4 regions of the Pseudarthrobacter sp. NPDC058329 genome follow, and region 1 is predicted to be linked to each of the others. Evidence: riboswitches for the same ligand, from Rfam matches in the RefSeq annotation. Region 1 holds a riboswitch; each other region holds the start of a gene.
The links. Region 1 has a riboswitch for S-adenosylmethionine ahead of ACFVYC_RS15970 (homoserine O-acetyltransferase). Riboswitches for the same ligand answer to the same signal wherever they lie in the genome.
Positions count from the first base shown of each region.

Region 2: another riboswitch for S-adenosylmethionine. It lies ahead of ACFVYC_RS05740 (DUF1737 domain-containing protein); the one in region 1 lies ahead of ACFVYC_RS15970 (homoserine O-acetyltransferase).
Region 3: another riboswitch for S-adenosylmethionine. It lies ahead of ACFVYC_RS02065 (aminotransferase class V-fold PLP-dependent enzyme); the one in region 1 lies ahead of ACFVYC_RS15970 (homoserine O-acetyltransferase).
Region 4: another riboswitch for S-adenosylmethionine. It lies ahead of ACFVYC_RS20765 (LLM class flavin-dependent oxidoreductase); the one in region 1 lies ahead of ACFVYC_RS15970 (homoserine O-acetyltransferase).

Region 1 covers NZ_JBHVZR010000013.1:41,740-49,288, reverse strand. Annotated here, with positions in the region: gene ACFVYC_RS15980 (alcohol dehydrogenase catalytic domain-containing protein) at 1-892, opposite strand, end outside; gene ACFVYC_RS15975 (MFS transporter) at 1,000-2,382, opposite strand; gene ACFVYC_RS15970 (homoserine O-acetyltransferase) at 2,564-3,679, opposite strand; SAM riboswitch class IV at 3,692-3,807, opposite strand; gene ACFVYC_RS15965 (bifunctional o-acetylhomoserine/o-acetylserine sulfhydrylase) at 3,905-5,230, opposite strand; SAM riboswitch class IV at 5,273-5,388, opposite strand; gene ACFVYC_RS15960 (VOC family protein) at 5,553-6,191, shown strand; gene ACFVYC_RS15955 (DUF222 domain-containing protein) at 6,380-7,549, shown strand, end outside.
Region 2 covers NZ_JBHVZR010000002.1:273,695-281,243, reverse strand. Annotated here, with positions in the region: gene ACFVYC_RS05770 (UDP-N-acetylglucosamine 1-carboxyvinyltransferase) at 1-1,100, shown strand, start outside; gene ACFVYC_RS05765 (glutamate--cysteine ligase) at 1,165-2,394, shown strand; gene ACFVYC_RS05760 (hypothetical protein) at 2,502-2,726, opposite strand; gene ACFVYC_RS05755 (methyltransferase family protein) at 2,738-3,241, opposite strand; gene ACFVYC_RS05750 (O-succinylhomoserine sulfhydrylase) at 3,262-4,470, opposite strand; gene ACFVYC_RS05745 (rhodanese-like domain-containing protein) at 4,471-4,881, opposite strand; gene ACFVYC_RS05740 (DUF1737 domain-containing protein) at 4,878-5,156, opposite strand; SAM riboswitch class IV at 5,170-5,284, opposite strand; gene opgC (OpgC domain-containing protein) at 5,580-7,549, shown strand, end outside.
Region 3 covers NZ_JBHVZR010000001.1:432,853-440,401, forward strand. Annotated here, with positions in the region: gene ACFVYC_RS02035 (S1C family serine protease) at 1-378, shown strand, start outside; gene ACFVYC_RS02040 (hypothetical protein) at 475-843, opposite strand; gene ACFVYC_RS02045 (fluoride efflux transporter FluC) at 887-1,315, opposite strand; gene ACFVYC_RS02050 (fluoride efflux transporter FluC) at 1,315-1,746, opposite strand; gene ACFVYC_RS02055 (metal-dependent transcriptional regulator) at 1,747-2,460, opposite strand; gene ACFVYC_RS02060 (class I SAM-dependent methyltransferase) at 2,492-3,250, opposite strand; gene ACFVYC_RS02065 (aminotransferase class V-fold PLP-dependent enzyme) at 3,306-4,745, opposite strand; SAM riboswitch class IV at 4,782-4,895, opposite strand; gene hisN (histidinol-phosphatase) at 5,054-5,866, opposite strand; gene ACFVYC_RS02075 (ribosome small subunit-dependent GTPase A) at 5,915-7,030, opposite strand; gene aroA (3-phosphoshikimate 1-carboxyvinyltransferase) at 7,014-7,549, opposite strand, start outside.
Region 4 covers NZ_JBHVZR010000023.1:40,602-48,150, forward strand. Annotated here, with positions in the region: gene ACFVYC_RS20745 (MFS transporter) at 1-725, shown strand, start outside; gene ACFVYC_RS20750 (LLM class flavin-dependent oxidoreductase) at 722-1,777, shown strand; gene ACFVYC_RS20755 (rhodanese-like domain-containing protein) at 1,774-2,160, opposite strand; gene ACFVYC_RS20760 (LLM class flavin-dependent oxidoreductase) at 2,209-3,363, opposite strand; SAM riboswitch class IV at 3,564-3,674, shown strand; gene ACFVYC_RS20765 (LLM class flavin-dependent oxidoreductase) at 3,711-4,817, shown strand; gene ACFVYC_RS20770 (NtaA/DmoA family FMN-dependent monooxygenase) at 4,829-6,244, shown strand; gene ACFVYC_RS20775 (ABC transporter substrate-binding protein) at 6,241-7,549, shown strand, end outside.

The sequences.
Region 1 (7,549 bases):
GTTCCGCGGTGGGGTGCGGCAGCCCCACCGAGACCACTGCGCCGCCGCGGGTCACGTGCTCAAGGCACGATGCAATGACCCGGGCCGAACCCACAGCTTCGATGGCGGTGTCCACGCCGTCTCCGGCGGCCTCTGCGATCAGGCGGGAAGCCTCGTCCGGGGTGCCCACCGCGGTTGCCCCGCACTTCAGGGCGAACCCGTGCTTGCCCGCGTTGGGGTCGATGGCGATGACGGAGGAAGCACCGGCGAGCGCTGCAGCCATCACGGCCGAAAGCCCCACGGCGCCGAGTCCGAAAACAGCCACGGACTGGCCGGGCTGGACAGCGGCCGTGTTCAGGACGGCTCCCATCCCGGTGAGCACGGCGCAACCGAACATCGCCGCCACAGTGTCCGGGACGTCGTCGTCAATAACCACCACTGACTCCCGGGCCACCACGGCGTAGTCGGCGAACGCCGACACCCCGAGATGATGGTTGATCCTTTCCCCCGCAGGCGTCCGCAGCAGTGCCTCTCCGTGCAGGAGGTCCCCGGACCCGTTGACCTCCGCGGCCCGGTGGCAGAGTGCGGGGCGGCCCGCCCGGCACGCGCGGCATTCGCCACAGCTGGGGACAAAGACCAGGACCACATGGTCTCCGACGGAAACGTCCGTGACGCCCTCCCCCACGGCGGCAACCCGGCCCACAGCCTCGTGCCCCAGCGCCATGGGAAGCGGCCTGACGCGGGAGCCGTCCACCACGGACAGGTCCGAGTGGCACAGGCTCGAGTACGTGATGGTCACGCCCAACTCGCCGGCGCGCGGTTCCGGGCGGTGAAGCTCTTCGACCCGAAGGGGTTGCGCTTCGGTGTACGTGGTTCCGGACGGGACCGTGGAGTAGAGGACGGCTGCTTTCATGGGGAATCCTGACTTCGTTCGAAGGGTGCTGACGCCCAACTGCCCGGGCCTGCGTGGTAGCGGGTCCGGGCAGTTGGTGTGCTGTGTTTGCTTGGTACTGGCAGGGCCTATTTCTTGCCGGCAGCCAGCAGGTCGGCGGTGCCCTGGGCGTCGGCGGCGTCCACGTCGTGGAGCGAGATGCCGCGGGTCTCCTTGAGGAAGAACACGGAGATCGCGGTCACGATGCAGGCTGCCAGCAGGTACAGGGCCACCGGGGTGGAGGAGTTGAAGGTTCCCAGCAGTGACGTGGCGATGATCGGGGCCAGCGAACCGGCGACGATGGAGGTCACCTGGTAGCCGAGGGAAACGCCCGAGTACCGCATCCGGGTGGGGAACATTTCGGCCATGATGGACGGCTGCCCGGCGTACATCAGCGCGTGGAACAGCAGGCCGATGGTGATGGCGGCCAGGATGATGAAGTCATTGCCGGTGTCCATCATGGGGAAGGCGAAGAAGCCCCAGGTGCCGCCCAGGATGGCACCCGCCATGTAGACCGGCCGCCGGCCGTACGCGTCCGACATCTTGCCGACGAGCGGAACGGCGCAGAAGTGGATGAAGTGCGCCACGAGCAGGAGCAGGAGGATGCGGGAAGTGTCGGTCTGGACGACGACCTTCAGGTACGTGATGGAGAACGTCACCACGAGGTAGTACAGGATGTTCTCGGCAAAGCGCAGGCCCATGGCGGTAAAGACACCGCGCGGGTAGCGGCGGAAGACTTCGGCCACACCGTAGCCCTTCTTCTCCACCGTGACTTCCTTGCGTGCTTCGATGAAGATCGGCGCATCCTGGACCTTGGTGCGGATGTAGTAGCCAACGATCACGATCACTGCGGAGAGCCAGAAGGCGACGCGCCAGCCCCAGCTAAGGAACGCTTCCGGGGAAAGCGTGGCGGAGAGGGTGAACAGGACGCCGGTGGCCAGGAGGTTGCCCATGGGCACGGCGGACTGCGGCCAGCTGGACCAGAACCCGCGGGACTTGCTGGGGCTGTGCTCGGCCACCAGCAGCACGGCGCCGCCCCATTCACCGCCGACGGCGAAGCCCTGGATGAAGCGCAGGAACACCAGGAGGGCCGGGGCCCAGTAGCCGATCTGGGCGAAGGTGGGCAGGCAGCCCATGAGGAAGGTGGCGACGCCCACCAGGACGATGCTCAGCTGCAGAAGCTGCTTGCGGCCGAACTTGTCACCGAAGTGGCCAAAGACGATGCCGCCGATCGGGCGGGCAACGAAACCTACGGCATACGTAACGAAGGCCGCGATGATGCCATCGAGTTCGGTACCTGAATTGGGGAAGAACATCTTGCCAAACACCAGGGTGGCGGCGGAGGCATAAAGGAAAAACTCATACCACTCAACTACGGTGCCGGCCATGGAGGCCGTGACGACTTTCCTCAGGCCTGTGGCCTTGACGTCGGTTTCCTCTGGCCGCCGTGCGGCGGAGCGTTCCGTACTCATTAGTGAACTCCTTCGGCGTCGTCTTCGACACCACTGGGACAGGCTATGGCGGGTACATGTGTTTTTGGTCACGAACCGCCGGGTCCCATCGAGTATGGTCGCCCCGAACGCCCAGCTCAACGCCGAATCATGCAGAGCGCATCTGCGTTATTGCACATTCAGGGGCGTCGGGGGCGTGATGTCAGGCCGAAAGGTGCTCCCGCAGCTGGTTCCCCAGCTGGCCGATCTCGGTAAGGAAACCGTCGTGCCCGATGGGCGCCTCGATGAGGTGGACGTCCACCTCTCCGGGGAGTGCCTGGGCCAGCTCCCGCGACTGGGACGGGAAGTAGAGCCGGTCCGAGTCCACGGCGGCAACAAAAAAGCGCGCACTGGAACTGGACAAGGTCTGGACGAGGGAGCCGCGTCCGCGGCAGACGTCGTGGCTCATGAGCGCCTCAGTGATGGCGATATAGCTGTTGGCGTCAAACCGCTGGACCAGCTTGGTGCCCTGGTGGTCCAGGTAGCTTTCCACCTGGTAGCGCCCCCTGGCTGCGAGCTGCTCGCCCTGAAGCGGTGATTCGGGGGCCTGCGGTGAGCGGCCAAAGCGTCCGTCCAGCTCCACCGGGGAGCGGTACGTGATGTGGGCGATGCGCCGGGCCAGGGCCAGGCCCTCCTCGGGGGCGGTTCCGTTGTAGTAGTCGCCGCCGTTGAAGTTGGCATCCTGTCGGATGGCGAGCGTCTGCGCCTGGGCGAAGGCGATCTGCTCTGCGGTGCTCGCGGCACCCACGGAAATCACCGCGCAGCGCTGCACCCGTTCCGGGAACGTCACCGCCCATTCCAGGGCACGGGCACCGCCCATGGAACCGCCCAGCACGGCGAACCAGCTATCGATGCCCAATTGGTCGGCCAGCCGGGCCTCGGCCGCGGTGCTGTCCCGCAGGGTGACCAGCGGAAAACGCGAGCCCCATGGATGACCGTCCGGCGCGGGCGATGACGGCCCGGTGGACCCATAACAGCCGCCCACGATGTTGATGGACACCACAAAGAAACGGTTGGTATCCACGGGCGCACCCGGCCCCGCGAGTTGTTCCCACCAGCCTGGCTCCTCGGTGTCGCCCCGGGTCACGTGGGTGCTGCCGGTCAACGCATGTTCAATCAGGACGGCGTTGCTGCCGTCCTCGTTCAGGGTGCCCCAGGTTTCATAGGCGAGGGTGACGTCCGGCAGGTATCCGCCAGCCTCCAGCTGCAGGCCTCCGATGGAGGCATAGCGGACAATCCCGTGTTCGGGGACAGTTGTACGGGTGACGGTAACCGTCATGGCAAGACCTCTTCTACGCGCTTGCCCGCCGTCGTATGACCGGCAGGCCAGGTCTTCACCCGGGGCACCCCGCCGCGGAAGGAGGGTTGCCGGCCAGCAAGCCGGGGCTGTCACTGGCACTCATGACCTGCTTCGAGTGTACGAAACAGCCCCTGCCTGCTGCCAAGAGTGTGACTGGTTGTGACTTTCCCGGCTTGCCGCCGCGTTGGGCACCCTCGTGGTGGGCTAGGCTCCGGTGGCCCCCTTGGCGGCCCGGAAGCCTGCCTCGAGGTCCGCCAGGATGTCGTCGATGTGCTCGATCCCCACCGAAATCCGCACCAGACCCGGGTTCACGCCGGCAACCACCTGCTGCTCCGGTGAGAGCTGGCTGTGGGTGGTCGACGCCGGATGGATCACCAGCGAACGGACGTCACCGATGTTTGCCACATGGGAGTGCAGCTCCAAGGCGTCCACGAAGCGCTTGCCTGCCTCCGCACCTCCGGCGAGGTTGAACGACACGATGGCGCCGGTACCTTTGGGGCCGTATTTGCGGCCCCGCTCGTACCAGGGGCTGGAGGGCAGCCCGGCGTAGGCGACCGATTCGACGTCGTCACGCGCTTCCAGCCACTGCGCCACGTCCAGGGCGTTGGCCACGTGCCGCTCCACCCGCAGGCTCAGCGTCTCCAGCCCCTGGGCGATGAGGAAGGCGTTGAAGGGCGATACTGCCGAGCCAAGGTCGCGCAGCAGCTGAACCCTGGCTTTGAGGATGTACGACAGGTTGGCGCCCAAGGCACCGTCGGCGCCCAGGTCGCGGGCGTACACCAGCCCGTTGTAGGTGGGGTCCGGGGTGTTGAAGCCGGGGAATTTGGCAGGGTCCTTGCCGAAGTCGAAGTTTCCGGAGTCCACGATCACACCGGCGATCGCCGAGCCGTGGCCGCCCAAGTACTTGGTGGCCGAGTGCACCACGATGTCCGCGCCCCATTCCAGCGGCCGGATCAAGTACGGGGTGGACAGGGTGTTGTCCACAATGAGGGGCACTCCGGCGTCATGCGCAACCCCGGACACGCCTTCGATGTCCAGGACGTCCTGCCGCGGGTTGGACACCACCTCGCCGAAGAAGAGCTTGGTGTTGGGCTGCACTGCGTTACGCCACTGGTCCAGGTTGTCCGGGTCCGCCACGAACGTGACTGAAATGCCGAACTTCTTCAGGGTGTGGGCGAGGAGGTTGTAGGTGCCCCCATAGAGGCTGGGGCTGGCGACGATGTGGTCCCCCGCCTCGGCAACGTTCAGGATGGCGAAAGTCTCCGCCGCCTGCCCGGAGCTGAGCAGCAGCGCTCCCAGGCCGCCCTCCAGGCTGGCGATCCGTTGCTCCACCGCCTCCTGCGTGGGGTTGCCGATCCTGGTGTAAATGGGCGCCAGTTCGGCCAGGGCAAAGCGGTTGGCGGCGCTCTCAGCCGTGGGGAACACGAAGGACGTGGTCTGGTAGATAGGAAGTGCACGGGCACCGGTGGCGCCGTCCGGCTCCTGCCCGGCGTGGATCTGGCGTGTTTCGAAAGACCAACCGTTGGACAACTAAGGCTCCTTTGACATGGCCCGGCATGCTGGAAGCACCGCGGGCCGCGCTTGCCATCCGGCCGTTGCCGGACAGCCAGGTCCTCACCCGGGGCACCCCACCGCGGATGGAGGGTTGCCGGCCAGCGAGCCGGGGCTTGGCGCTGGCACTCATGACCTGAGCTCAGTGTAGGAACGAGCACACAACACCCGACAGGATTATGACGAACATAGTCCTCAGGATTTCCCGGGGGCAGGTGGGTTCATGAAGGGTTTCCACGGCAAAATCCCAGTAAGGGTACCCTTAGCTGAGAGCCCGATCACAAAGTGCCAAGATGTTGCCATGCGCATGGATCACGTCTCTTACGCCTGTGAACACGATGGCCTGGCTGCCACCACCGAACGTATCTCCTCTGCCCTCGGCGTTGAGGCAGTCAAGGGCGGGGTACACCCGCGGTTCGGAACCCGGAATATGATCATCCCGCTCGCGGGGCACAAGTACCTCGAAGTGGTGGAGGTCCTGGACCACCCCGCTTCGGACAAGGCTCCCTTCGGGCAGGCAGTGCGTGCGCGGTCTGCTGCCGGCGGCGGCTGGATGGGCTGGTGCGTCGAAGTGGACGACCTGGCCCCCTTTGAGGAACGTCTGGGACGCTCCGCAGTCAACGGCAACCGCAAGTTTCCGGACGGCCGCGAACTGGTCTGGAAACAGATCGGCATCCTGGGCTTGATTGCCGACCCCCAGGTTCCCTACATGCTCAAGTGGGACGGCGATCCTTCCCTGCACCCCTCCAACGCCTACGACAGCAACGTGAAGATGAGCTGCCTGACCATCGCCGGTTCGGCAGCCCGGGTCACCGAATGGCTGGGTGAGCCGGTGGAAAAGCCGTTGGAAGACGTCGCCGTGGAGTGGGTGGCACCGCACGGTACCCCCGGCATCCTGTCGGTGACGTTCGAGACCTCCAACGGAGCTGTCACGATCTGATCCTTCCTGGAGTCCGGGCAGTCCTGCCCGGCCCCCGACTGTTGGGCAGGTGCTCTTCTTTGCCCTCCTGAGCTTCGGCCGCCATCAGCAGGTGACAACGGCGTCACCTGCCGATGGCGGCCGAATTTTTTTGTGAGCCCGGATTGCATCCCCGCCGGAATGTCTGACCCCCTTGTCATGATGGGTTCATGGGCACAGCGGCGGTGGCAAAGGCGTATGACGACATCAACGCCGCCCTTGCTGTGCTAAATGCTGAGGTGGACGGGTGTGGTTCTGAGCCGTTCTCGGAGGCTGATCCGCTGGCCGGGCTGGCGGATGGGTGCCTGGACATCCTTGCCGGGGCGCGTGTGGCCGAGGCCGGGTTCGCGGGTCTGAAGGCCCGGGCTGCGGTGAAGTACACGGACACCGCCGATGCTGTGGCACCGCCGGACGCGCCGGTGCAGGCGCAGGAGATGGCTATCGCCGCGGAAATCGGCGCCCTGCTGGCCCTCGGCCCCCGCGCGGCGGGTTCGTTCCTGGCCGCATCCCATGCCCTGGCCAGGGAGTTGCCGCTGACCCTGTCGGCGTTGCAGGCCGGAACCATCTCCTGGCAGCACGCCCTCGTCATGGTGGATGAAACGGCGGGCCTTGACCGGGCCGGGGCAGCGGCGCTGGAGGCCCAGTTCCTGGGCCCGGACACCCCGCGGCCGGCCACGGCTGCCCGGATCGGGGAGATCCCGGCCTACCGCTTCCGCCACAAAGCGCGGACCTGGCGGGAACGCCACCACGCCGAATCCATCGAGAAGCGCCACGCCAAGGGCGTCGCGGACCGGCGGGTGGAATACCGGCCGGACCAGGACGGGATGGCCTGGCTCTCCGCCCGCCTGCCCGCCCACCAGGCGGTGGCGGGCTGGAACCGGCTCACCGCCCTGGCCCGCGGGATGCAGGGCCCGGAGGAAACCCGCACCCTCACCCAACTGAAGGCCGATACTTTCGCCGCAGCGGTTCTCGGCAGCGGCACCAGCAGCGGCAGTGGCACCACCGGCTCTGGCCTCGGTGATTCTGCGGCTGCGGGAACCGATGCGGGCCCGTCCTCGGGGATCCGGGCGCAGGTCCTGGTCACCGTTCCCGTGTTCTCCCTGCTGGGCCTCACCGGCGAACCCGCAATGCTGGACGGATACGGCCCCATCCCGGCCTCCATGGCACGAAAACTCCTCGCGGACGGGGCCAGCTCGTTCCACCGGGTCCTCGTGGACCCGCGCGACGGCGCGCCGCTGGAGATCGGCCGGACCAGCTACCGCCTGACCAAAGCCATGAAGAAAGCACTTCAACTCCGGGACGGCAAATGCACCTTCCCCGGCTGCAACAACCCCTCCTTG
Region 2 (7,549 bases), on a different contig from region 1:
ACCTCCAACTACGCAGGCCTGCCGTCCTTAACCTGGCAGCAATGGACGTTGAAGCCGCCCGCCGAACACGCAGCGTCATCATGCTGCTGGGGCCGCTGCTGGACGAATCCTCGGAATACCGCCTGCCGTATGCCGGCGGCTGCGACCTGGGCACCCGAACCGTTGAACCGCATATGCAGGCGCTGCGCCAGTTCGGACTCACGGTGGAAGCAACTGCAGGCTTCTACGCAGTGCAAGCCCCTTCTGCCGACAGCCGTGACCGTTCCTTCGTGCTGACAGAGCGTGGAGATACTGTCACTGAGAACGCCATCATGGCGGCGGCACACCGTGAGGGAACCACGGTGATCAGAAACGCCAGCCCAAACTACATGGTGCAGGACCTCTGCTTCTACCTGCAGATGCTGGGCGTCACCATCGACGGCGTCGGCACCACCACCTTGAAGATCACCGGGCGGCCCATGATCGACGCCGAGATCGAGTACTTCCCGTCGGAGGACCCCATTGAGGCCATGAGCCTCATCACCGCCGGCATCGTTACCAACTCTGAGGTGACCATCCGGCGGGTCCCCATCGAGTTTATGGAGATCGAGCTGGCCACGCTGGGGCAGATGGGCCAGAAGTTGGAGATCTCGGGCGAGTACATGGCCCAAAACGGCCGGACCCGCTTGGTGGACGTGACCACTAAGCCTTCGCAGCTGCACGCGCCGGAGGACAAGATCCACCCGATGCCTTTCCCTGGCCTGAACATCGACAACCTGCCGTTCTTCGCCGTCATAGCCGCCAACGCCAGCGGGCAGACCATGATCCACGACTGGGTTTACGAAAACCGGGCCATTTACCTCACGGAGCTGAACCGGCTGGGTGCCCAGGTCCAGCTGCTGGATCCACACCGTATCTACGTCAACGGCCCCACGAAGTGGCGTGCTGCAGAGGTTGGCTGTCCGCCGGCCCTCCGCCCGGCAGCCTGCCTGCTGTTGGCCATGCTCGCGGCCCGTGGAGTCTCGGAGCTGCGGAACATCTATGTCATTGAGCGCGGATATGAGGACCTGGCCGAGCGGCTTAACGCTATCGGTGCCAAAGTGGAGTACTTCCAGGACTGAACATTCACGCGTCATGAAGTCATGAGGACCTTCAAAAGGCCCTCACCTGTCGCAGAATGTGAGTATGCGAACATTCGGCGTTGAGGAAGAGCTCCTGATCGTTGATCCGGAGAGCGGGGAGCCGCTTGCCCTCGCCGATGCGCTGCTGTCCGGCCGCCGGCTGGCTGCGGACGACGCTCCGGATGACCCCCGGGATCTCGAAACGGAAGACAGAACCGTTTATGACGACGACGAGATGGGCCTGAGTGCCGAACTCAAGCTGGAGCAGATTGAGACGCAGACCCGGCCATGCCTGGAGTACGGTGTGCTGCTGGACCAGATCAGGGCCGGGCGGGCGCTCGCCGACAGGGCTGCCAGGAAGAATAATGCCAGGGTGGCGGCGCTGGCCACCTCGCCCCTCGGGTTGTCCAGCCACACCACTCCCGATCCGCGATACGCCAGGATGCTGGAGCGTTTTGGCCTGACTGCACAAGAGCAGTTGACGTGCGGCTTCCACGTCCACACCTATATCGAGTCCCAGGACGAGGGCGTGGCTGTACTGGACCGCATCCGCGACAAGCTTGCGGTCCTCACTGCATTGAGCGCGAACTCTCCGTTCTGGAACGGGCTTCAGACCGGTTTTGAAAGCTACCGCACCCAGGCGTGGAACCGCTGGCCGACGGCCGGCCCAGCCGGGATCTACGGAACCTATTCTGCCTACCGCCGGGTGGTTACCCGGCTGCTGGACAGTGGCGTGATGCTGGACGAAGGGATGATCTACTTCGACGCCCGGCTGTCCCGGAACCATCCCACCGTGGAGGTCCGCGTTTCAGACGTTTGCCTGCGGGCCGAGGATGCGGCCCTCATCGCTGTCCTCGTGAGGGCGCTCGTGGAGACGGCAAGCCGTGAGTGGCGCGAGGGCGTTGATCCGGCGCCCGTTCCCACCGTACTTTTGCGTATGGCCTCATGGCAGGCAAGCAGCGGCGGACTCAGCGGCGAGCTGCTGGACTTCGGGTCCTTCCGGCCTGCACGTGCCGCAAATGTAGTGCGTTCTCTGGTTGACTATCTTGCCCCGGTATTGCAGGAGCAGGGCGAACTTGCCTTGGCGAGGCGGGGAGTGGAGGACGTCATCGCCCGCGGGACGGGGGCAGCTGAACAGCGCCGCATCCGCGACAAGGCATTGGCCAGCTCATCGCCCGAAGACTTGGGCTTCAGCGCAGTGGTCAAGCACGCCATCGATGCGACCATGCGGGGTTCCCTGGATTTTTCGAAGGCCGATGGCGCTCCGGAACTTCTGCGGGTCCGCCAGGCCTGACATCTCCGCAGCTACGCGGTTGGACTACCTCATCTCAGATCAGGGGACGAAAGCGACTCCGTGAGCCAAAGGTGCCAGTGCGGAAACGGGTCCTTGGCAGTTCGTCGTCAGTAGGGCCAGGTCACCAGGGCCTTGGCCCCGGCGAGTTGTGCTTCCATCAGGGCCAGCCGCTCCAGCCGGATATCGATCTTCCGCTGCAATACATCAACGGCAGTACCGGAACCGTCAGCCGCAGCATCGAGCCGGGCATCACTCAGGACCAGCTCATCAAGGCCCGCAACGGAGGTATGAATACCCTCCATCGCGGCCGCTGCGCCCGTCCCGACTCCCATAAGAACATCATCTAATGGGGGTCTGACATTCTGAGGCCAACGTAGCGGGGAACACCCTGGCGGTACTTCATGTACGAATCTCCGAATAGGCCTGCCAGGCGTTCCTCCTCCCGCAGCACCTCCCGGTGCACCGCAGCGGACGCTGCCGGAAGGGCGGCCAGGATCCAACAGTTGCCCCGCATCAGGCCGATGCCAAGGTGCACCAGCGCCCATCCCACGTACATCGGGTTGCGCGAGAATGCGTAGGGCCCGGATGTAAGGAGGACGCCCGGCGTAGCAAGTCGCACGCCCCGGGCAGCAAACCAGGCCCAAACGACAAGGGTGCCACCGGCGCCCAGTGCAGCCAGGCCAGCTGCATGAAACAGTACGGGCACCCGGGCGGACGGAGCGGAAAGCCGTGATCGTACCAGCCGCTGAAGCACGGCGCCAGCGGCGATCCCCACCAGGTTCTGCTCCGGCAACGGAATGTTGGACAGGAGCCTTTCCCAGTCACTCGTGACAGCAGGTCCCGTCATGACCAACACGCCAACCAGTGCTAGACCTGCTTCAATGCCTGCTCAAGGTCGCCAATCAGGTCGTCCACGTTCTCCAGCCCAACCGAAAGCCGCACCACGCCGTCGCTCAGCCCGATGGCCGCCCGCCCCTCGGGACCCATGGCACGGTGCGTCGTGGTGGCCGGATGGGTGATGAGGGACTTGGAGTCGCCCAGGTTATTGGAGATGTCGATGATTCGCAGGCCATCCAGCAGCGCGAAGGCCGCCTCCTTGCCCGAGCGGCCGCCCGTCGTCGCAAGTTCCAGGGTGAGAACTGTCCCACCCGCACTCATCTGCTTCGCGGCGAGCTCGTATTGCGGATGTGACTTCAGGAGCGGGTACTTCACCCAGCTCACGGCAGGCTGCTGCTCCAGCCACTCGGCCAGTTGCAGGGCTGAAGCGGACGAGTGGTTAACGCGCAGGGCCATAGTCTCGAGGCCCTTGGTGAGCACCCACGCGTTAAAGGCGGACAACGACGGACCGGTGTGCCGCATGAGCTGCTTGACAGGGCCATCGATGAATTCCTTGGTGCCCAGGATAGCGCCGCCCAGCACCCGGCCCTGGCCGTCAATGTGTTTGGTGCCGGAGTAGACAATGACGTCCGCGCCGAGTTGCCCGCAGCGCTGCAGCAGGGGGGTGGCAAAGACATTGTCGACGACGACGGTGGCACCGGCTGCGTGCGCCAGTTCGCTGACCGCGGCGATGTCCACGATCTCCTGCATGGGGTTGGAGGGTGACTCAAAAAAGACGGCCGTGGTGGGCTGGGACAGGGCGTCACGCCACTGCTCCAGGTCCGGGCCGTCCACGAATACCGTCTCCACTCCCCAGCGCGGCAGGATCTCATTCAGGATCACAAAACAGGAACCGAAGAGCGAGCGGGCGGCCACCACACGGTCGCCGGCTGCCAGCAGGGCGCCCAGGGCGGTGAAGACCGCGGACATGCCGGACGCCGTCGCAAAGCACGCCTCGGTTCCCTCGAGGAGGCGGAGCCGCTCCTGGAAGGTGGCCACGGAGGGGTTGCCGTAACGGGAATAAACGAAGCGCTCGTCTTCACCCGTGAAGGCACGTTCCGCCGCGGCGGCAGATTCGTACACGAAGCCCGAGTTCAGGAACACAGCTTCGCTGGTCTCCTGGAAATTGGTGCGGTCCAATCCGCCGCGGACGGCCTGGGTGTCGGGGCTCCAGCCGGCGGCGTCTTCGTTGAAGGTCACTTAATTCTTCCCGAGATTGGTGGGCAGGCCGCGGTTCTTCCAGCCGTTGACGGTGCGTTCGCCGTAGCGGTCCGGCTCGCCCTCGAAGCCCTCCAGCACGTTATAAGAGGTGAATCCGGCCTGCGTGGCAGCAATCGCGGCCGCGACGGAACGCTGCCCGGAGCGGCACAGGAACACCAGCTCGGTCGAAGCATCCTCGGGCGCCTGCTGGGTCAGGTGGGTGATGAAATCCGGGTTGGGGATGCCGCCGGGGAACGTCCACTGGATGAACAGGGGATCGTTGTCCGTGGCCTTGGTGTCCGGGATGCCGATGTGGGCCCATTCGCCCTCGGTGCGCACATCCACCAGGATGGCGCCCTGCTCCAGCTTGTCCCACGCTTCCTGGGGCGTCAGGTCCCCTGCATAGCTCATGCGTGGCCCTCGCCGTCGAACTCAAGGTCTTCGCCTGCGGACTCAAGGTCATCCACCGCGGTGGCGACGGCGGCATCGGCTGATGCGATGGCAGCCGGAAGGACCAGGGCCTGTGCAACTATCACCTTGCCGCCGTTGGACGTTGCCGCCGGGCTGCCGTGCAGCACGTAGCCCTCGGCCAGGGCGGTCGAAATCCTTTCACAGAAAGACCTGTCATCCGGCCCGGTGACAAGCCGGTAGGAAAGTCTTTCTTCAAGGGCAGGTGCGTCAGACACGACGGATCTCCTTCTTTCACGCTTGCAACACGATTCGGTCGATATGCCGAGTATTCACCTGAGGCACCCCGCCGCGAAAGGAGGGTTGCCGACCGGCCAGTCAGGGCTTGGCGCCGATACTCATTACTCCCCAAAAACGTAACACTTGGCACGCGCGGCCGCAGCGCCGCCGTCGTCATGTTCCGTAACTGAACCCTTCCGGTCCGGGAGGGAGGCCATACGTCCGCAGCCAACCAGGTCCATGAAGGACGACGGCGACAGGCACCCCGGGGGGCAGGGGACCGATGCCTGCGACCTCCTGACATGCCGGATAAAGTTCTTGTGGGGCCGCCGCCCCGTCGTTGAAGCATCAGCCTTGGGGGTCCCATCAGCTCGTCATCAGCCGTCGCGCGAAAGATCCATCACCTTCCTTTGGTGCGCCGCGTGGCGGCCTTCCTGGCCGCCATACTGTTGGCAGTCCTGGCCGTGGTGCTGCCTGGCGGAGCGGCCCGGGCGGCAGATAGCTTTCCGGACGAGGGCAAGCCGTTGCTGGGCGCTGTCCTGGAATGGGGTGAGGACACCGCCGCCGGGTTCGCCGACCGCCTGGGTGCGTCGCCGGCGCTGTTGGGGCATGACATAGCCTTCCCGTTCCGCCCCTCAGAGGTAAACGACATCAGAGGCTTCCTGGAACAGTCAGGAGAGCAAGGCGCGCATGCCATGCTCACGGTGAAGCCGACGGTTCCGTTGGACCAGGTCACCGCTGAAGCCGCCGCATCATTTGCTGACGAAGTGGCGGAACGGACAGGCAACTTCAGGGGCCAGGTGCTGATCCGCTTTGCTCCGGACATGAATGCCAGCTGGGTGGAGTGGGGCCAGCAACCTTCCGCCTACCGGTCCGCTTTCCGGGCCGTAGCCGCCGCCTTCGAGGATACCGACGGCGGCCGTACCGCCATGGTGTGGGAGCCCTACCTGGGCAAGGACTACCCCTTTGGCCTGCACCGGAGCGCCCCCGCGCCGGGAAGCGAGGGCTTTGCCCTGCTCGATACCAATGGCGACGGCGCCTGGAACAGTTCGGACGCGGCCTACGAGCCCTACTATCCAGGGGACGACGCCGTGGACTGGGTGGGGCTGACCGCTTTCCATGACGACACGGCCGGCGGAGCGCCCATTAACACCGTTCCCCGTCAGGGCGAACTCCAGGAAATGCTCACGGCCTCAGGCGGCGAAAACTTCTACTCGACGTACGCGGCCCGGAAAAACAAGCCGTTCCTGCTGCAGACATCCGCTTTCTACAGCCCGAATTCGGGCGGAGCCCCGGAAGCCCAGGTCAAGTCCACGTGGTGGGACCAGGTCCTGGGGGCAGCCGGCTCCCCGGAGTTTGCCAAGACGGCCGCGGTGGTCTGGGATGAGCGGACGAGCACCCGTGACACCGGTGTGGCGAGCATCGACTGGCTGCTGACGGGGAACCCGGCCATTGCAGACGCCGCCCGGCAGAGGCTGGAAGCTTCCCCGTTGGTGACAGGTCCGGTCACTGAGGTTGCGGCGCACAGCGGGTATGTGCGGGCCAACACCCTTTCCGGGCCGGCATCCTGGACTGTGGGTGCGGCGCTGGTCATTCTCCTCGTGGCTCTGTGGCAGGTCCCCCGGCGCGTGAAGTGGGCAACAGCATGGGCCTACACGGACCCCTCCGCCAGGGATTCCCGGGTGGACTTCCTGCGTGGCATGGCCATCGTCTTTGTGGTGGTGAACCACCTGGGGATGACGTCACTGTTTCAGTTGCTCACGCAGGAAGCCGTGGGCTTTGTTTCCGGGGCGGAGCTTTTTGTGCTCTTCTCGGGCCTGGTGGTGGGCATGGTGTACGGGCCCAGGGTCAAAGAGGACTTCGGGACAGTGGTGGACCTGACCTCGCGGCGGGCCGGAAAGCTGTACCTCACGGCCCTGGTGGTTCTTATCGGCGTCTTCCTGATCTCCCTGCTGCCGATTTTCCGGACCGACACCCTCACCACCTTCGTGGACCAGGGCACCGGCGGGGCAGGGCATAACGGCGCCGGCCGCACCTACGACCTCTACGCCGGAATGGAGTCGCTGTTCCAGTTCCCCGTGCCGCCCCAGATCCTTCCAGCCATCCTGCTGCTGCAGTTCGGTCCCTGGCAGTTCAACGTCATGGGCCTCTACGTCGTCCTGCTCCTTGCCAGTCCATTGATCCTTGCCGCCCTCAACCGCGGCAAAGCCGGATGGGTACTGGCCGCCACCCTGGCCGTATACGCCGTCGGAGCGCTCACGCGCTTCCGGATCCTGCCCTCGCAGTTCGAGGATTCCTTCCCGCTGCTGGTGTGGCAGGTGCTGTTCGTCATCGGCCTGGTGGCCGGGTTCCATCGGCACCGGGTGGTTGCCTGGCTGGCAGCCCATGCCTG
Region 3 (7,549 bases), on a different contig from region 1:
GGCCTCGCCATCCCCATTAACGCCACTACCCAGCGCATCATCTCGGCGCTGCTTGCGGATGGCCGAGTACGGCGCGCCTACCTCGGGCTGGTCAGCACGCCCACCCGCCTCACCCCCAGTGCCGTTATCAGGACTGGGCAAAGGGACGCGCTGCGTGTGGTGGAAGTGCTCGCCGGTTCCCCGGCGGATAAGGCGGGCCTGGTAGCGGGGGACATCCTCCTCGCCGCAGGTGGCCGCCCCGTCAGCGACGCCGAAAGCCTTCAGCGACTGCTCTTCTCTGACGCCATTGGTGAGCCTCTCCAGCTCGCTGTCCTGCGGGACGGCACGGAGATCCACCTCACGGCCGTCCCCGAAGAGATGACCAGCAACGGAAAGTAGCTGTCCGCGGCAGCCGCCCTGACCACGGACGTCGGACCTGTGCATGGACGCCGGCCCTGGCCACGGACTCAGCCGTGGCAGAAAAGAGGAGTGGGCTCAGCCCTGCCCCGCCACGTCCGCGATGCCCACGAAACGTGTGCCGACGCCGTCGAACTCGCTGCGGACATACCCCTCGCGCACGCGCGGAACGTCCTCGGGATTGTGGTGGGCGCACACGACGTAGGTAAAGTCGGGCCACCACTTTTTGGGGCGTGCCGCTTCCTCGTAGCCGCAGACGGCGCACTCGAGGTGCACCCACACAGGCCGCTTGCCGGTCCGGTTGGCACGCGACTGCACCAGCCAAGGCGGCGGGTTGTCCAGGATCTCACCCAGTTCGGCCTCGGTCATCCACTTGGGAAGGCCGTGGCGCTGGGCCATTTCCATCGGTACATCAAGGGCAATGGCCGCGTCGCGTCTGCTAATCATCACCATCCACGATACGGGAGCCCGCCAAATCGCCGTTGCCGCGCTAGGAAGCCAGGGCGATGCCGGCAGCAGCGGCCCCAAAACCCAGGACGAGGTTGGCCGCCACATTCATCACGGCGGAGCCGAACCGCGCTTCCGCCAACAGCCTTACGGTGGCTGTGGTCCATGAGCTGAAGGTGGTGAGCCCTCCTGCCATCCCGGTGGCCAGCGCAGCCTGCCATTCCGGGGCCAGTCCCAGCTTCAGGGTCATGGCGTGGGCGACGCCGATGATAAAGCAGCCCACGACGTTCACCAGCAGCGTGGCCCAGGGCCAGTGCAGCCACTGACGCCCCCAACCGTGTCCCAAACCGCCCGGGGAACCGGCAACTGAGCGGTTGGAACGGGTGGACGCGCGACGGGCGAACCAGCTGTCCACGCTGAAACGGAGGAGTGCACCGGTAACGCCTAACAGGCCCACCAGCGCCGCGGCCATCACGCCCGACTGCCGGACGCGCCGTCAAGGTGCCCGGCCACCCACTTGCCAAACCGCCACCCCACACCGGCGGCGCCCAGCCCCAGAAGCAACGACAGCACCAGGTAAAGAACCCACGCCACATGGTCGCCGGCCCGGGCCAGCTGGTCCACGGAGAACACCATGGCCGAGAATGTTGTGAAGGACCCCAACAGCCCCGGCCCCAGCCCTGCACGCAGCCAGAACGAGGTCCGCGGCCAGGCCATCCATACGGTTGTCAACGCTGCCAGGACGAAGCTTCCGCCAACGTTGATCCACAGCGTTGCCCACGGCACGGAACCTGGCGCATCCGGAAAGGCGAGACCCAGGCCGTACCGCAATTCGGTACCGAGCAGGCCGCCGGCGGCAACAGCAAGCCAAGCACTGGCCGCCGGCATGCCGGACTGCTTCATTCAGCTGTCCCCAAGCAGGCAGCCCGGGTGGGGATGGTCGCTGTGCACCCACAGTGACGAAGTGATTTCATCGGCCAGGTCATAGTCCCTGATCCTGCCCGCATGGCTGATCCGCACCACCAGCGCACCCCCGAACGGCTTGCGGCCCACCACCTCCACTTCGGCGTCGAGGCTGATGTCCTCGGTGGAAAGGTAGCGGAGCAGGTCCGGATTCTCATCGCTGATCCTGGTGATCCTGCCGGTGTGCCCCTGGTCCAGCTCACCCATCAGGTGGGCGCGGGGCATCAGGACTTTCCCGTCGGCGGTGGGAATGGGATCACCGTGCGGATCCCGCTGAGGGTCCCCGAGCTTGGCCGCAACACGCTCAATAAACGTGTCCGATACCGCATGCTCCAGCAGTTCGGCTTCGTCGTGGACCTCGTCCCAGCTGTAACCCAGCTGCTGGACAAGGTAGGTCTCGATCAGGCGGTGGCGCCGCACCATCGCAAGGGCGAGCCGGACCCCGCTGTCCGTGAGCGTGATGGCGCTGTAGGGCTTATGGTCAACGAGGCCCTGGTCCTTCAGCTTGCGGACCATCTCCGAGACCGAGGAATTGGCGACGCCAAGGCGCTGGGCCAGCTGCGAGGACGTGATCGGCTTGTCCTGCCATTCCGTGAACGAGTAGATGACCTTGACGTAATCCTCGATGGAGGAGGAGGGCGCGCTGGTCTTCACAACTCCAAGCCTACCCGTTGCCCGTCCGGCGTCATGCCTTGAAGGCCCGCCACGCAAGCGTTAGATAGGGCAGCTCCAGCTCTTCGTCAAGGCTGTGGCCCAGGTGTTCGTGAAGGTACCAGTCCAAGTTGGCGAGCACTTTGGCGCGGGTGGTTTCACCCGCCCGCAGATAGTAGCTCCGGGACTTGGTGAGCTCCACCAGGTCGGTGGTGGTGACGCGGTCCTGCCAGTGGGCGACGTGGCCCTCGAGCCCCCGGAACTCCGGCCCCACGACTGGCCGGAAGTCCGGCTTGTACACGTCCCCGGCGTGCATGATCCGTGAAAGCCTGTGGACCCACGGAACCGATGTATCCAGCTGGTTCCAGATCAGGCCCAGCGTGCCGTTCGGCCGCAGTACGCGCGCCAGTTCCGTGCTTGCTTCCAGTGCGTCGCACCAATGCCAGGCCTGGGCAACGCTGACGACGTCGAAGGCCGCCGTGGGCAGGCCCGTCGCCTCGGCATTGGCTTGGACCGCCGTGGCCCCGGGATAGTGCGCCCGTAACTGTTCGAGCATGTCAGCAGAGGGATCCAACGCAGTGACGGACAGGCCCAGGTCCAGCAGCAGTGCGGTGAACTTGCCGGTGCCGGCTCCGGCGTCGAGGGCATCGGCGGCGCCCGGGGGAACCAGCCATTGGGCTGTTTCTTTTGGATAGCCCGGGCGGACCCGCTGGTAGTGCCGGCCGCCGTCCTGGAAGCTCTGGCCGAGCTCCCGGCGCCGTCCATGATCAAGCTTGGGGCCACCCCGTACCACGCGTGGCCTCCTTCGTCTGATGCCCTTGGGTATCCTTCGAATTTACCGCAAGTGTTCAGTCATCGATGCAGGGGGCAGCGCCGGCGGTTCCGGGAGTGTTGGGTGCCCAGTGCGGGTAGGTCCGCGTGTCGTTGGCGGGAACCCAGCGTCCTGCGTCCACGACGTAGTCCCACCCCAGGCCATCGCGGCGCAGCGACTCTATGCCGGCAAGGAGCCGTTCTGCATCCTCGAGGCGCGAGCCGACGCCGAAGCTGGCACGGAGGGAACCGGAGGGAAGCCCGAGCCGCTTCAGCAGCGGGTGGGCGCAGAAGCGGCCGTCGCGGAGGCCAACACCGTGCTCAGCGGAAAGGTAAGCCGCCACCAGCCCGGCGTCGTAGCCTTCCACCGAGAAGTTGACCACGCCGATGGTGTCCGTGTCCGGGTTGGTGTCCTTGAAGATCTGGTGGACGGTCACGCCGTCGATCTTCTGCAGGCCCTCGACGAGGAAGGAACGGATGGCGGATTCGTGGGCGTGCCACTGGTCCTGGTTAAGCCCGGCAATCACCTGGGTGGCGCGTGCCAGGGTAGCTGCGCCAAGCACGTTCGGTGAGCCCCCCTCGTGGCGGGCCGGGCCGGTGGCCCAGCTGACGTCGTCGAGCCTTGCTTCCTTGACGGCACCGCCGCCGGCGAGGTGCGGGGTCCCGGCGTCGAGCCAGTCCGGGCGGCCCACCAGCACGCCGGCACCAAACGGGGCGTAGAGCTTGTGGCCGGAGAAGGCGAGGTAGTCCACGCCATCCGCGGCGATGTTGACGCGGCGGTGCGGCGCCAGCTGGGCGGCGTCCACCACAATCCGTGCACCGTGTTCGTGGGCGAGCTCGGCCAGGGCGCGGATGGGGAGGATCTCACCGGTGACGTTTGAGGCGCCGGTGACAGCGAGCAGGCTCACACCGCCCTGCTGCAGTTCAGCGCGGACGGATGCGATGGTGCCCGTGATGGTGTCAGCGGCAACGATGCTGCGGTGTGGGACGCCCTGCCAGGGCAGCAGGTTCGCGTGGTGTTCGATGTCCAGGTACAGCACGTCGCCGTCGGGCCGGCCGTCCGTTGCGGGCAGGCAGCCCGCCAGCAGGTTGAGCGAATCGGTGGTGTTCCGGGTGAAAATCACCGAATCGTCCGGGCGGCCGCCCACGAACTCGCGGACGATGTTGCGCGCATTTTCGTACACGGAGGTGCTGATCTGGGATGCGTAGCCGGCGCCGCGGTGGACGCTGGCGTAGAACGGCAGGATCTCATTGAGGTAGGCCGAAACCACCGAGAGAGCCGGAGCGGAGGCGCCGTAGTCGAGGTTGGCGTACCGGACGTGGTCGCCGGAAATCAGCGGTGCCTGGATTTCAGCGCCGGTGACGGCTGAGAGCGGCCGGCCGGCGACGGCCCGGCGGGCATCAAAGAGGGCAGCGCCATCAGGCTGGACGGTTTCAGGCTGGAGAGCGGCGTTGGGGGAGACGGTGGCAGTAGTCACGGCAGACCTCACTTCGAAAGGACCCCCTGTACCGGGAATCCGCGCTTGCCGCATCCGTTCCGGACCGGCCTGGTCGTCACCCGGGGCACCCCACCGCGGTTGGAGGGTTGCCGGCCAGCAAACCGGGGTTTCGCGCTGGCACTCGTGACCTGGTTAAGAGCGTAGGACATGGGGCAGGAAGGTTTGAAGCCGGCCCGATTGTTAAGCGGTTTGTTACGCGTCCGCTGAAAAGGGCTGCTTTCACCGAAGATACGACGGCGGGCGCCTCCTTTGGGAGGCACCCGCCGCTGATTGTTCGGTGTAGGGACTTAGAGAAGATCATCCAGGTCCGGGTTCAGCCGCCGAAGAACCTCAGAGTGCAGGATGGAATTCGTGGCCAGGGCGTTGCCGCCGAATGGGCCATCCTCCCCCTCCAGGGAGGTGAAGCGGCCGCCCGCTTCAACCACGATCGGCACGAGAGCGGCCATGTCGTACAGGTTGAGTTCGGGTTCGCAGGCGATGTCCACAGAGCCCTCTGCCACCATGCAGTAGGACCAGAAATCGCCGTACGCGCGGGTCCGCCACACGTCCTCGGTGAGGCCCAGGAAGTTGTCCAGGTTCCCGCGTTCCTTCCAGCCGCCCAGGCTGGAGTAGGACAGCGAAGCGTCGGACAGGTTGGCGACATTTGAGACGCGCAGCCGGGTGGCAGCGGCGAGCGAGCGTCCCATGTAGGCGCCCATTCCCTTAGCCGCCCACCACCGCTTGCCGAGGGCCGGCGCGCTCACCACGCCAACAACGGGTTCGCCTTCATCCACCAGCGCGATCAGGGTGGCCCAGACGGGGACGCCGCGGACGAAATTCTTGGTGCCGTCAATGGGATCGATGATCCAGCGGCGGGACCCGTGGCCGGTGCTCCCGAACTCTTCCCCGAGCACGGCGTCACGCGGACGGGAACGCGACAACTGGCCGCGGATGGCCTCTTCCGCGGCCTTGTCCGCGTCGGTGACCGGTGTGAGGTCAGGCTTGGTCTCCACCTTGAGGTCCTGGGCTTTGAAGCGGCTCATGGTCTGGTCATCAACAGAATCTGCCAGCACGTGGGCCAGGCGCAGGTCATCGTTGTAGCTTGAAGCGGGTTGGATCATGGTTCCAAACTACCGTCTGCGCGCTGATCTGCTGGGAGATCGGCACCGTCAGTTGACGCTGCCCAGTTCCTTGGCCTCCTGGGCCTCCAGGCGGGGGTCGGTGCCCAGCAGGCGCCGCAGGGAGGCCAGCCGTGCTTCTCCGGTGGCGCCGGCATGGCCGCCGCCAACCCAGGCGTCCAGTCCGCAGTTCACCGCGGTGGCGGTGTGCTTGCAGCCGCGTTCGCAGTCCTCGATGCCGGGGGAGAGGTCGGGGAAGGAGCGCAGGATCCGGTCCGGGTCCACGTGGGCCAGGCCGAAGGAGCGGATGCCCGGAGTGTCGATGATCCAACTGCCCGCCGGGGCCTCGGTCAGCCTCAATGCCAGCGCAGACGACGACGTGTGGCGCCCCCGCCCTGTCACGGCGTTGACCCCGCCGGTGGCGCGTTCCGCTCCGGTCAGCGCGTTCACCATGGTGGATTTGCCCACGCCCGAGTGGCCGAGCATCACAGTTACTTTTCCGTCCAGGTGATCACGCAACTCCGCGACGGCCGTGCTGTCCAGCCGTGCGGAGAGTCCGTCATCGGAGCGGGCATCGATGCCTGAAGCGCTGGAATCGGCAGTGCGGCTGATGATCACTGGAAAGTCCAGGTGCGTGTAGTTGGACAGCAGGTCCGCCGGATCCTTGACGTCGGCCTTGGTGACCAGGAGGATCGGCTCGATTCCGGCGTCGTAGGCTGCCACCAGGGCGCGGTCAATGAAGCCGGTACGCGGCTCGGGATTGGCGGCAGCCACCACAATCACCAGCTGGTCCGCGTTGGCCACCACAGCCCTCTCCACCGGATCCGTATCATCTGCGCTGCGGCGCAGCAGCGTCCGGCGGTCCTGGATCCTGACCAGCCGTGCCAGGGTATCCGGTTCACCGGAGACATCGCCCACAAGGGAGACGAAATCTCCGGCCACCACCGGGTTGCGGCGAAGTTCGCGTGCCCTTGCGGCGATGACCACACGTTCGTTGCCGGAGTCCTCGCCCACCACTGCCGTGTACCTGCCGCGGTCAACGGTGATGATGCGTCCGGTCACGGCGTCGTCGTGGCTGGGCCGGTCCTTGGTGCGGGGGCGGGAGCCCTTTTTGCTGGGCCGGATGCGGACATCCGATTCGTCCCAGGAATCAGTGCTCCGCGCCACCGCTGGACCCCTCCACGCCGGCATGGGCGGGGCCGGCCTGGGCCAGCATGTCTGCCCACAGTTGGGGAAAGTCCGGCATGGTTTTTGCGGTGGTGGCGATGTCCTCCACCTGCACCCCCTCCACTGCCAGGCCAAGAATGGCGCCGGCGGTGGCCATGCGGTGGTCGGCGTAACTGCGGACGACGCCGGCATGCAGCTTGGCCGGCCGAATCACCAGCCCGTCGCTGGTCTCCTCGGCATCACCGCCAAGGCGGTTGATCTCGGCGACCAGGGCAGCGAGCCTGTCAGTCTCGTGGCCGCGCAGGTGCGCAATGCCGCTGAGCCGGGAGGGTCCGCTGGCCAAAGCACACAGCGCGGCGACCGTGGGGGCGAGCTCGCTGGTGTCCGCGAAATCGGCGCCCTTGATTTCCGGACCGCCCGTTACCGTCAGGACGCCGTCAATGAGGGTGACCTCCGCGCCCATGCTGGCAAGGATGGTCCGCCATAGATCTCCTACCTGCTGCGTCTCTTCGGGCCAAC
Region 4 (7,549 bases), on a different contig from region 1:
GCTTCGCCGGCTGGGAGTTCCTGTACCACCGCCGTGGCCGCATGCCCCTGCTCAGCCCGGAACTGGTGCGGTCCAAGGGCTACCTCCTGGGCACCGTAGTGGCGCTGTGCCAGTTCGGCGTCGGCGCCGCCATGGCGGCCCTGACGGCCTTCTACTTCCTGTCCGGAACCGGCCTCGCCCCGCTGGCAGCCGCCGGAATCCTCGCCCCGCAGGCCGCCGGGATGCTGCTGGCGTCCAGCCAGAGTTGGCGGTTCCTGGGCCGCTTTGGCCGGGCCGGGGTGGTGTTCGCCCTGGCGGCATCACTGGCCACCCTGGTCCTCAAGGACCTGGCCGTCCAGGGCCTGGACAATGCGGCAGCCGCAGTGGCGGTTGCCGCCGTCGGCCTGGTCCAGGGAGTAGCCACCGGCCTGGTGGTGGCACCCAACCAGGCACTCACGCTGGGCCACGCACCCGGCGGGGCAGCAGGTGTGGCCGCAGGCTTCTACCAGTTGAGCCAGCGTTTTTCCGCGGCACTCTGCTCGGCGGCGATCGCCGGATTGTTCCTCAATGCCTTGCCGGACACCGGTTTCAGGGGTGCCTTCCACCACGCCATCGTCCTGTGCGCCGTCCTCACCGCCATCGCCATCCTGGCCGGAGCCCTCGACTGGATCCGGGACGCCGTTGCCCGGCGCCGGATATCAGCACCTTCCACAAGAACCGCCCCTACCGAGAAAGCAACACCATGACATCATCAACGCCTCACGACTCCGGCCTGCAGTCCGTCAGCTTCCTGACCCCGGGCAACTACCTCGACCACGCGCCCGGCCAGGGCCTGGAGGAGACGCTGCAGCTGTTCGAGCTCGCCGAACAGCTGGGCTATGACGGGGCCTGGGTCCGGCAACGCCACCTGGAGCATGGCATCTCCGCCGCCACCGTTTTCCTGGCGGCCGCATCCCAGCGGACATCCCGGATCGAGCTGGGCACGGGGGTCATCCCCATCGGGTACGAAAGCCCCTTCCGCCTGGCCGAGGATATTTCGACGGCGGACGTCCTCTCCGGCGGCCGGCTCCAGATCGGCCTCAGCGCCGGCGTCCCTCCGCACGCGGAACTCCTCGCGGACAAGGTGTTCGACGGCGACTGGCGCAGTATCGACTTTTCCCACCGCAGGATCGAGCGGCTCCTGGCGAACCTGGAGGGCCGCTTCCTCGGCGACGAGGATACGGTGATCCATTCCCCGGGCAACACCCAGCGGCCGCGGCTGCAGCCCTACAGCGAAGGACTGCGGGACCGCATCTGGTACGGCGCAGGATCCGCCACATCAACGGACTGGGCGGCGGCCAGCGGCGTCAACCTGGTGGTAGGCAACATCGTGTCCGGCGAAGCAAGCAGCGTCTTTGTGGAGGCCCAGGCGGCCAACCTTGCGCGCTACCGCCAGGATTTCCGCGGGCGCCATGTGCCGCGCGTGGCGGTGGGCAGGGTGGTCCTTCCCACCGACGGGGCCGACGCAGAGACGCGGGGCCGGTACCGCGCCTACCGGGAGAGCCGCCAGGAGCGCACGCTGGCCCCGCAGGGGGAACGCCGCACGCTGTTCGCGCCGGACCTGGTAGGCAATGCGGAGGAAATCGTGGAAGGGCTGCTGGCTGATCCGGTGACCGCCTCCGCCACCGAGTTGCAGATCAACCTTCCGTACGAGTTCTCCATCGAGGATTACCGGCAGATCATCACGGACTTCGCCACGCTCGTGGCGCCACCGCTGGGTTGGCAGCCGCGGCACTTAGCCGCGGCTGCCCACGGCTAGACGGCGGCGGGTTCCACAGCCGGGCCGGTCGTGGCCACGCCTGCGTCGCGCAGGGCCAGGAATCCGCCGTCAACATGGACAGCCTGCGGGTAGCCCAGCACCTTGAGCTTCTGCGCCACGGGGCCGGAGCCGTTGACGGAGCCGCAGAACACAACGATTTTCTGGTCGGTTCCGGTCACCTGCGGAAGCCTGGTGTCCGATTCCGGGCCGAAGTCCTGGGCCACGTTTTCGCGGTCCACCACAACGGCGCCGGGGACGCTTCCGGTGCTGGCCCGGCCGCCTTCGCTGCGAATATCGATCAGGAGGACGCCCTCCTCGATCAGTTGGGCTGCCTGTTCGGCGCTGATCAGCTGGGGGTCGACCGGGGTGTTCTGCTCGCTCATTGTGGTGCTCCTTCGGTAGGTGTGCTGGTGGGTGAAAGCAGTGTTCCGTCAGCCCAGGCCCCATGCCGCGGCCAGGAGTTCCTGGGAGCGGATGCGGTGCGCCTGGCTGTGGGCGATGGTGGTGATGAGGAGTTCGTCGGCGCCGGTGGCCCGCCGCAGGGAGCGCAGCCCCTCGGCCACCTGCGCGGGGTCGCCCACAAACCGGGTGTCCAGCCTGTCGCGGACCAGGTCCCTCTCGGCCGGTTCCAGCGGCGGGAGCCCGGCGGCGTCCTCCGGGGCCGGGTAGGGAATGGCGCCTTTGCCGGAGCGGATGCTGTGCACCCAGTGCTCGAATCCGGCCCCGACAGTGGCGGCCTCGGCCGCGGTGGGGGCCACCAGAACGTCAGCCGAGACTGCCACGTACGGCTTATCCAGAAGGCCGGACGGTTCAAAATGTGCCCGGTATTCTGCTACGGATTCGAGGACTGCCGAGGGCGCAACATGGTAGTTGGCCCCGTAGGGCAGCCCGAGCTTGCCGGCGAGCCGGGCGCTGGGTCCGGCGCTGGAACCGTGGATCCAGAACTGCGGAGGGTTGCCCTGCGCGGGGTGGATGGCCGTCGTCGCGCCTTCTTCCGCGCGGTAGGTCCCGGCGAAGAAGGCGATGATGTCCTGGACATCGTTCTCGAAATTGTCCACATCCCCGGGGACGCGGCCCAGCAGCCGGGCCTGAAGCTGGAACCGTTCCGGGAAGGCCCTGCCAAACAGCGGCCGCGGTGGCGGGACCACCAGCCCGTCCACAATCCGGTTTGCGGTGTCTGCCGGAGCGTCCGGAGCGGTGGCCGGTGCGCCGGCGGCATGGGGAAGCCCTGCCTTGGGTACCCCGGACCTCCCGAAGCCCAGGTCCACGCGGCCCGGGTGGAACGCTGCAATGGTGCCCACGTTCTCAGCCACCTGGATGGGTCGGTAGTTGCCCAGGATGGTGGCGGCCGTGCCAACGCGGATGGTGCTGGTAGCCGCTGCCACCAGGGCGGACAGCACGTGCGGAGCGGACCCGGCGACTCCTGCGCTCAGGTGGTGCTCGGCCAGCCAGAACCTCCTGTAGCCCAGCCGCTCGGCGGAGACGGCGAGATCGATGCTGTTCCGCAGCGCATCGGCGGCGGTGCTGCCGGCGGAGATCGGGCTGAGGTCGAGGACGGAGAGCGGAACCACGGGAGGCTTGGACATGGGATGACACTACGAATTTCCGCCTCGCCTCCGCACCCCGGCCGTCACCGGACTCAACCTCCCGAAATGCCAGGTAACGCAGGCCAAGACTGGTTCATAAATGACGGAATACAGCGCCCGTTGACGCCGCATTTCCGCCCTTGACGCTGCAAGACCAGCCGCTTGTGGAGCGCCCGCACGGACCCCTAGATTCAGTCGCAGGTCAAGAGACAGCACGCGAAGGACCGGCTGGTGCTGCGGCAACCCTCAGGCATTTTTATGGCGGGGTGCTCCGGAAACAGACCTGGCCGCAGCAGCGGCAAGCGAATGTCGTACCGGCCGTCCGCGGCCCGAACAGTAGGGGATCCATGCCTTCCACACCTCCACCCAGCCAGCGCTCCGCCGTGCTCGGCATCGAGCTCGACGGCGATGGCGCCCACCCGGCTGCGTGGCGCTTCGCCGCCCACGAGCCGGGAACGCTCCTGAGCGGAAGCCGTATCCGCGGGACCGTGCAGGCGGCGGACATCGCCGGCTTCCACCTGGCCACCTTCCGCGATTCCCGCACCACCGACACCGAGGGCACTGGTATCGCCGGCCGGATCGATGCCATCCAGCGGGCAGCCTTCAGCGCCCCGCTGACCCGGTCCATCGGCCTGGTCCCCGAAGCCGGCGTCCTCTACACCGAGCCGTTCCACGTGGCCACCCAGCTGGCCAGCCTGGACTACTCCTCACACGGCCGCGCCGGCTGGCTGGTCAATGTGGAGAACACCGTCCAGGAATCCCGGTCCGTGGGCAGGGACGCCATCGCGGAGGCGGACGTGCAGTCCGAGGCGCGGGACGTCGTCGAAACCGCACGCCGGCTCTGGGACTCCTGGGAGGACGACGCCGTCATCCGCGACGCGGCCGCCGGCCGGTACCTGGACGCGGACAAGCTGCACTACGCCGATTTTGAGGGCAGCCGGTTCTCGGTCAAGGGGCCCTCGATCATTCCCCGCCCGCTGCAGGGGCAGCTGCCGGTGTTCGCTGTTGCTGCGCTGCTGCCCGCCGTCGAAGCGGACGTGGCGCTCGTATCCGCCGCAACACTCGAGGGACTCGCTGCCGCCGCTGCATCAGCCCGCGAGGCAGGCGCGGCCCGCACCCTGGTGGAGCTCGACGTCGTGCTGGACTCCCGCGGCCGCCGCGCCGCGGACCGGCTCGAGGAGCTTGATGCCCACCAGCGCTGGACCGGCGGAGCCCGCTACGTGGGCAACGCCGCCGGATTGGTGGATCTCCTCGCAGCCCTGTTCAAGGACAGCGACGGCGTCCGGATCCACCCGGCGGTGCTGGACACCGAACTGCCGGAACTGGCAGCCGCGGTCCTGCCCGAACTGCGCCGCGCCAACATCATCACCGCACCCGCGCCGGGATGCACGCTGCGCGAATCCTTCGGCCTGACCCGCCCCGCCAACCGCTACGCCGCCGCCGCGGCCCACTAGGGAGAACCCTCATGAGCACTTCCCGCATCGACGGCGACGGCACCATCCAGTTCGGCGTCTTCTTCCAGGGCGTCAACCACACCACGGTCTGGCGTGCACCGGAAAGCGGCTCGCAGACCGACTTCGAATCCTTCCGGAGGGTGGCCCAGACCGCCGAGCGCGGCCTGTTCAGTGCCTTCTTCCTCGGCGAGGGACTGCGGCTGCGCGAACACCTGGGCAGGATCCACGAACTGGATGTCGCTGGCCGGCCGGACGCCCAAACGGCGCTCGCAGCACTTGCCGCGGTGACCACCAACATCGGCCTGGTGGCCACGCAGAACACCACCTACAACGACCCCGCGGACCTCGCCCACCGGCTGGCCAGCCTGGACCTGCTGTCCGGCGGCCGGGCCGCGTGGAACATCGTCACCACGGACAACGCCTGGACCGGGGCCAACTTCCGCCGCGGCGGGTTCCTGGCGCACGAGGACCGGTACGTCCGGGCCGAAGCGTTCGTCCAGACGGCCAAAGCCATCTGGGACTCCTGGGCTGACGGCGCAATCGCCGGGTCCCGCGAGTCCCGGAGGTGGCTGGCCGACGACGCCATCACGCAGGTACGTCGCCAGGACGCAAGCTTCGACGTCGAGGTCACCGGCAGGCTGCCGCGCTCCAGCCAGTACCATCCGGTGCTGTTCCAGGCCGGCGATTCAGCCGACGGGCGCGACTTTGCCGTCCGGAATGCGGACGTCATCTTCTCCCGCCACGCAGGGCTGGAACAGGCCAGGAAGTTCCGCGAGGACATCGTGGCACGGACGCTGAAGGCAGGCAGGCCGGCCGACGACGTCAAGATCTTCCCGGGCCAGGAATTCATCCTCGCGCCCACCGCCAAGGAAGCCGAGGAGAAGCACCAGTGGGTCCGCGAGCAGCAGGTCAGCCCGCAGACCGCCATCGCCTACCTCGAGCAGTTCTGGGGCCGGAAACTCACCGAATACGATCCCGACGGCCCGCTCCCGGACATCGACCCGGTGGTTGACGTCACCAACGCCACCCGCGGCAACGCCTTCCACGGCAAGAGCGCCAGGGAACTCGCCGCTGAATGGCGGGCCGAGGCCACGGAGAAGGGGCAGTCCATCCGGCAGTTCGTCTCCCAGCGCTCGGTCATTAACGGCCGCGGCCTGGTGGGATCTTACGACGACGTCGCGGACCTGCTCACCGAATACGCGCACTCCGGTGCCGTGGACGGGTTCAACATCACCCCCTGGATTGTCCCCACCGGCCTGGACGACATCGTCAACCACCTGGTGCCCCGGCTCCAGGAACGCGGCGTGTACCGCACCGAATACCCGGGCACCAACCTCCGCGAAAACCTGGGCCTCCGCGCCCCTCTCACCCACCGGCGCGGCGACCTGTCGCCTGCCCGCCGCCAAGAAAGCGAAGACGTAGCATGAACCGCCTGAACCCCTCCGGAACCTCGACGTTCCGCAGCGCCCGGAAGTCCGCCGTCGTGGTGGCCTTCCTGGGCGCGGCGTCCCTCCTGCTGTCCTCGTGCGCAGGAGCGGCCGACGCCGGATCGCAGCAAAGTGCCGACGCCACCCCGGCGGCGGGCGGCAACCTGAACTTCGCCGTCTCGGTGGACCGCGGCTGCATCGATCCGCAGCAGGTGGGCAACAACGACGCCATCGCGATCGCCCGGCAGACAGTGGCATCCCTGACCTCGCAGGATTCGTCCACGGGCGAGATTGTCCCGTGGCTGGCCGAGAAGTTCGAGGCCAACGCGGACGCCACCAGCTTCACCTTCACGCTCCGTGACGGCGCAACCTTCGCTGACGGAGCGCCCATTGATGCGGCGTCGGTGAAGACGAACTTCGAGGCCATCAAGGCACTGGGCGCCAAGGCAACCCTGGGATCCACCTACCTCAGCGACGTCACGGCCGTCACGGTCAAGGACGCCAGGACGGTGGTAGTGGACTTCTCCAAGCCGAATGCCCAGTTCCTGCAGGCCACGTCCACGTTCACGCTGGGACTGCTGTCCCCGGCGTCGGCCGCCCTGAGTGAAGCCGACCGCTGCGCCGGCAAGTTCTCCGGCTCCGGGCCGTTCACGGTGCAGAGCTACACGGTGGACAAGGAAGCGGTCCTGGCGCGCCGGGCCGGTTACGCCTGGCCGGCGTCCACGAACAGCAACAAGGGCGAGGCGTACCTTGATACCGTCACGTTCAAAATCATCCCGGAGGCGGGCAACCGCACCGGCAGCCTGCAGTCCGGCCAGATCGACGCCACCGCGGCAATCTCGGCCGCGGACGCCAAGCTCTTCGACGGCAACGGCTTCTGGAACGAAACCCGGGCAAACCCGGGCGTCGTGTACAACCTGTACTCGAACGAATCCAGCCCCAAGCTGAAGGAAACGGCGGTGCGGCAGGCGATCTCCAAGGCGATCAACCGGGAGGAAATCACCGAAACGCTGCTCACCGAGGCGGACCAGCCGGCCAAGGGCGTCCTGTCCCACACCACGCCGTTCTTCACGGACCTCAGCAATCTCCTGGAGCACGATCCGGAGGGCGCAAAGAAGCTCCTGGACGACGCTGGCTGGAAGCCGGGCGGGGACGGCATCCGCGAAAAGGACGGGAAGAAACTGTCCTTCCTGGTGACGTACTGGCAGTCGCCGAAGGAAGTACTGGAACTGGTGCAGCAGCAGTTGAAGGCGGTGGACGTGGACCTGCAGCTGAAGTTCACCACCATCGCCGACGTGACCGCGG